Regions from separate parts of the Bacillus sp. JJ864 genome, predicted to be linked through region 2. Evidence: riboswitches for the same ligand, from Rfam matches in the RefSeq annotation. Region 2 holds a riboswitch; the other holds the start of a gene.
What was found. Region 2 has a riboswitch for lysine ahead of V7024_RS06965 (amino acid permease). Riboswitches for the same ligand answer to the same signal wherever they lie in the genome.
Positions count from the first base shown of each region.

Region 1: it holds a riboswitch for lysine, as region 2 does, so the genes downstream of both, lysA (diaminopimelate decarboxylase) here and V7024_RS06965 (amino acid permease) in region 2, are expected to answer to the same signal.

Region 1 is NZ_JBALLY010000135.1:24,361-27,578, reverse strand. Features, by position in the region: gene V7024_RS19140 (LTA synthase family protein) at 1-903, opposite strand, end outside; gene V7024_RS19135 (DUF3888 domain-containing protein) at 1,095-1,490, shown strand; lysine riboswitch at 1,580-1,761, shown strand; gene lysA (diaminopimelate decarboxylase) at 1,940-3,218, shown strand, end outside.
Region 2 is NZ_JBALLY010000036.1:4,985-8,202, reverse strand. Features, by position in the region: gene V7024_RS06970 (oxalate decarboxylase family bicupin) at 1-417, opposite strand, end outside; gene V7024_RS06965 (amino acid permease) at 615-2,084, opposite strand; lysine riboswitch at 2,192-2,385, opposite strand; gene V7024_RS06960 (VOC family protein) at 2,739-3,218, shown strand, end outside.

The DNA of each region.
Region 1 (3,218 bases), on a different contig from region 2:
AATAATAAATTCGGCGTCTGATGTTTTCCCTTGTCCAGTTTGATGATAAAAGTTATTGAAATAATAGCTTTCTTTAATGAAGTCATTTAAAAATGGTGTAATTTCTTTTCCATTTATTTTTTGATTGATGACAAAACTTTGCGTAGATTCCATGGAGATTAAAATAACATTTTTTCCTTTTGCCACGCCGAACAATTCTTTATTTGCTTGTCTATCTTTTGTTTTCACATAGTTATCAATTTCAGAAAAGGTATCACCACTTGCGAAGGCACGCTGAGCAGACGATTTCGATTGCAGCGCAATATCATAAATATGATATGTATATAAGCCAAGATTTTTCACAACTGTTTGGCGATCAAATGAATGTGAAAAGAGTTGTGGTTTATAAATAACTGAAATAATCATTTGCAAGGCTAATGCTGCTGTTACACCACTAAAAAAGGTTTGTTTTTCTTTTCTCGATAAAGGAGTTGTGTCACAAAAACTAGGGAATTTCCGAGATAATATGGCTAAAATAATGGTATCTGCAAATAAAAGAAGTGTTTTATATGTAAATAGTTCTTTTATACTCGTTCCTAAATCAGCCATGTTATTCGTTTGAAATAATACTGGGAATGTTACAAAGTCATTGTAAAATCCATAAAACATGGCGTTGCCAAATAAAATAAATGATAACACCATACTAATACTAATAATGATACGATTTCGATATTTTGTTGCTAATAAAGCGAAACCGAAAAATAATAATAATGAAGCTAATGGATTAAAGAACAACATGATTTGTTCGAAAGCGTTATTGATCTTCATATCAAAAGCTAATTTGTATACAATATATGTTTTGATCCATAATAGGACGACTGCTATGAGAGCGAATCGTATTTTTGGAAACAAGCGTTGCATCATATTGGGCTCCTCCTACTACCTACAAGTAACCGTTCGTTTCTGTATATAACCGGTTACATATTTCTATGTTTTTTTGCTATGTGTACTATTATATAAAAACATAGTGAATTTGTGGATGCTTTTCTCATAATTGGGTAGAAAAAGGGAAGATGGATAAAATAATGTCATCGATGGAAAAGTGGAGGAGTACTATGAAGAAAATATGTTGTTTTATAGTAAGCTGCTTCATTTTACTTGGAAATCCAGCTCCTTTTTTGGCTGAACATGAACCGTTATTATTAGAAGATGCACTTTATTCGGTGCTGTTTCCGAGAATAAATGAAGCGATTCAAAAGTATTATGGAAAACAAAAGCCATATGAATGTCCGAAAATCGTTAGCATGAAAAAAATGTACAGCGGTACATATTTGTTCCGTGCTTCTATTGAAATAATTAAATATGAACCAGGGATAGGAGGGGAAAAACTCCCGCCGTTTGAAAAAGTAATAATTACCTTTGAAAATGATGATGGTGAATGGACTGTGAAGAATATAGGTGTAAAGCGCTTACCAGATAATACAAAAATAAATTGTCGTAAACCAATTTAAAAAAGTATTTGACAAATAAATTACTCATTTGCTATTGTTAATAGCAATAAAAAGGTGCTTGAAAATTAAATAGACTTACCTCATCTACACTCAAGGGTAGAGGCCGCGATAATCAAAAGTAAGCTATAGGAAATAAAGTGGTATTCATGATTATAGTCTGAAAGGGATTTTCGCCGAAATATATGAATACCCACTTATTCATATATTGGGACTGCATTAAATAAATGTAGTACTGTCATAAGTTTTTGACTTATGGAGAGCTATTAGGAGATGTTTGATGCGGTTTCTTATTTGAGAAAATAACACAAGTTTATTTTTTCATCCTATATTTTTCTAATAAGAAACGCGTGTGAACATTGTTCCGCGCGTTTTTTGTTTACCTAATTAGGGATAATATGAACAACTAAGGGATGTAATAGATGGTTTTGAGAAAAAAGGGAGGAATTCACATGTATTTACACGGCACAAGCCGCATTAACGAGCAAGGACATTTAGAAATTGGGGGATGCGATGCTACTGAACTTACAGCGACATATGGTACACCTCTTTATGTATATGATGAAGCAGCAATTCGTGAGAAATGTCGTGCATTTCATCGTGCTTTTAGAGAGAGTGGGTTCTCTTATCAAGTAGCATATGCAAGCAAAGCGTTCTTGTGCATGGAAATGTGCCGATTAGCTGCGGAAGAAAATATGTCGCTGGATGTTGTGTCTAGCGGAGAGTTATATACGGCATTGCAAGCAGGATTTTCAGCTGAACGTATCCATTTTCATGGCAATAATAAAACAGAAGAAGAGCTGAGAATGGCGCTAGAAGCTAATATTGGGTGTTTCGTTGTAGATAATTTTTTAGAACTAGAAATATTACATGATTTGGCGAAAGAATACGGAAAAGTTGCCAGTGTTCTGCTTCGTGTGACTCCAGGAGTAGAAGCGCATACGCATGAATATATTACAACGGGTCAAGATGATTCTAAGTTTGGTTTTGGTATTTCAACAGGGCATGCATTACAAGCAATGAAAAGTGCATTAGAAAAATCAAATTACAATGTGCTAGGAATTCATTCTCATATAGGATCACAAATTTTTGAAACTGCAGGATTTGTTCGTGCAATTGAAGTGCTTCACAAATTTCTAGAATTAGTGAGAAAAGAAATGGATTATGTAGCACCCGTATTAAATGTCGGCGGTGGTTTTGGAATTCGTTATACGGAAGGGGATACACCGCTTGCTCTTGGCGAATATGTGCAAGCTGTGACAGATGCGGTACGCGAGCAATTTACAGCATGTGAATATCCACTTCCAGAAATTTGGGTAGAGCCAGGTCGTAGTATTGTTGGTGATGCAGGAACAACTTTGTATACAGTGGGAGCGATTAAAGATATTCCAGGCATTCGGAAATATGTATCAGTTGATGGTGGCATGACAGATAACCTTCGACCGGCACTTTACGGAGCGCGTTACGAAGCATTACTAGCAAACCGAGCGAATGAATCTGCTGAAGAGGTTGTTTCCATTGCAGGGAAGTGTTGCGAAAGCGGGGATATGCTCATTTGGGATATAGCGCTCCCGAAAGTTGTTTCGTGTGATCTCTTAGCTATCTCTTGTACAGGGGCATATGGCTATTCGATGGCAAACAATTACAATCGCATTCGTCGACCAGCAGTTGTGTTTGTGAAAAATGGAAAATCTCATGTTGTTGTTGAGAGGGAATCGTTTGAAAATATTA
Region 2 (3,218 bases):
CAAATCCCCTGCGCCGACATCGGCTATAAAATTCCGCCCGTCCTGGTCGACCGAAGTAATTCGTGCCCGTCCTAGAATCATGTAGGCCCACTCAGCTTGCTTATGCCAATGTAATTCACGTACACCACCAGGGGTCAGACGCATGTTTACCCCCGCAAGCGTGGTTGCAATCGGGAGTTCTCGAATTGTTACTTGCCGTGACCAACCGCCGTGATTTAACTGCATATTTGTGTCGGAAAAAGAGAACTTTAAATTAGGGATTGTTCCGGCATCGGTAACCGGTGGAACGAACATGTCGGGGTTCTCAATATCTCGCATGATGTCCCGGGGCCCAAAATCGGTCGCGCCAGCGCCATCATCTCTTATAGGGTGCGGTATAGTTCTATGCTCAGTTTTCTTCGCAGATTGTGATTCCACAAACTATGCTCCTTTCTTATTATTCTATGTACAATATAGATAGAGTGTATAAGTACGCTTTTACAAATATATGCTGTAAACGTGTTTGATATACAGAATAAGGAGAGAAGCGAAGAAATAAAGATGTATATTTTATTCACGAGAAGTTTATCTAAACACATAAGAAAACCTATCAACTAGAGTTGATAGGTTTATTGTTAAAGCTCACATTTATCTAATGGAATGACTTTTGTTTTCTTTGTAAATTTATAACCTAACCAAAGTACTAAGAAAAGAGGTAAGCCGATATATGAAATGAGTACACCGTTCCAATCAATAGATTCTCCCATAAATGCACCGTAGTTTTGACCAAGGACAACGATTAAGCATAATACAAATGCAAAGATAGGGCCGAATGGGAACCATTTTGCTTTATAAGGTAAGTCATTTAAGTCTTTTCCTTGTGCAATGTATGCTTTGCGGAAACGATAGTGACTGATGGCAATTCCGATCCAAGCGATGAATCCTGACATACCAGAGGCATTTAATAGCCATACATAGACAACGCCATCACCGAATAAAGAAGCTAAGAAAGCAGCAGATCCAACTAATGATGTTGCAAGCAACGCATTTACAGGTACACCACGACTATTTAATTCCCCTAAAAATTTCGGTGCTTTACCTTGGTTTGCTAAATCCCAAAGCATACGTGCTGATGCATACATACCAGAGTTACCAGCAGATAAAACAGCGGTTAAAATAACAGCGTTCATTACTGATGCTGCAAAGGCAATGCCTGCTTTATCGAATATAAGTGTAAATGGACTTACTGTTACATCGCTTGCTGCCAGGTTTTCGTTTGTATACGGGATTAATAAACCAATTACGAGAATCGCAAAAATATAGAACAATAGAATTCGCCAAAAGATGCTGCGAATTGCTTTTGGAATGTTGCGTTGTGGATCTTCAGTTTCACCGGCCGCAACTCCTAATAATTCTGTTCCTTGGAACGAGAATCCAGCTGCCATAAACACACCGATGATTGCCATGAAGCCGCCGTTAAACGGTGCATCTGCAACTGTGAAGTTTTTAAAACCGACAGGCTCTCCGCCCATAATACCGAAAATCATAAGAAATCCGACGATTAAAAAAGCGATAACAGTTACAACTTTAATAAGTGCAAACCAATATTCTGCTTCTCCAAAGCCTTTAACAGATAAATAATTTAAAAGGAACATAATAGCTAAACAAATTCCACTCCAAAGTAGGGAAGGCGTATTTGGAAACCAAAACTTCATAATTAAAGTAACTGCAGAGAGTTCAGCAGCAATTGTAATGGCCCAGTTATACCAGTAGTTCCAACCTAATGCGAATCCAAGAGATGGGTCAACAAATCTTGTTGCATAGGTGCTAAATGATCCTGCTACAGGCATGTAGGATGCTAATTCAGCTAAGCTTGTCATTAAAAAATATACCATAATACCAATTGCAGCGTAGGCGACGAGAGCACCACCAGGACCAGCTGTGTGGACAACACCACCGCTTGCTAGGAATAAACCTGTACCAATTGTACCACCAAGTGAAATCATTGTAAGATGGCGAGATTTCAATCCGCGTCGTAGTTCATTATTTGATTGAGCAGATTGATTTGTAGTTGTAGAGGTAACGTTAGTAGTTGCGCCGTTCATGTTTAACACTCCTTTTCTAGTAAGATAGGAAGGAGCGGGGGGAATTAAAAAAACCGCCAAAGGACTTTAGCGGAGCAATTCAAAAATAGCCACCCCATCATACCTTCCGTTAAGATAGCGCCCCACGTTTACGCGGTAATTTTGTAAACGTGACAGTTCTGTTCCTATTTGAAAACAGCCCCAGCATATACTTCCAGAGAAGAAGTATAAACTTCGGCAACTTTTCCTTTCAGCTAGAGTTATTGACGTTCTCCGCGTCTCGTCTAGATTACTAATAAAAGTCGCAACCTCTACCTCATCGGATTGATGAGGATTTTTCTATTACTATAATTTTTAATATATGGCAATTGTAATGATTTTCTGAAAATATTGCAAGGATTTTTTTGTAGAAAAAAATGGCTATTTTAGAAAAGCGCTTTCAAAATTCATCCCGGTCCTAAAAAATATGTATAAAGCAATCCTTTGATAAAAAAGGTTATACAATGGTTTCGCATCGCGTTTCAAAAATCCCTTCAAATTAATAGAAAATTCAGAATAATATTTTTCGACAAAAATACGTATTTATATTAAAACTTGTTATTAAGTTAATTTTAGAATTGAAAAGAATAATTGAAAAATTATACACTTAATGGAAAAGGGAATGGTGGTGAGGAGATGTTCCAGTTTGATCATCTTGTCCATGTAGTTTATTGTTCTCCAGCTGAGGCGATAAATCAAATGAAAATACATGGATTTCATGTCGTTCAAGGGGGAGAGCATACGAACTGGGGGACACATAATAGTTTATGTTATTTCGATTTAGCATATATTGAGTTTTTAGCAGTGCAATATCAAGAGGCAGCAAACCAAACAGAGAATCCACTTATTAGGCAAGTTGTTCATAAGTTGAAAACAGGAGAGGGATTGCTTCAAATTGCACTGCGGACTGAACATATGGAGGAGTTTGCTGAGAAACTGATAGAAAAAGGTTTTCATATAAACGGTCCATTGGAAGGGAAACGTATGAGGGATGACGGAACACTCTTGAGATGGAAAATGCTGTTTATTGAACAAGAAGAAGAAGGTCCTAGATTTCCATTTTTCATTGAGTGGAGCGAATCGGATGCAAAAAGAAGGGATGATTTACAGAAAAAA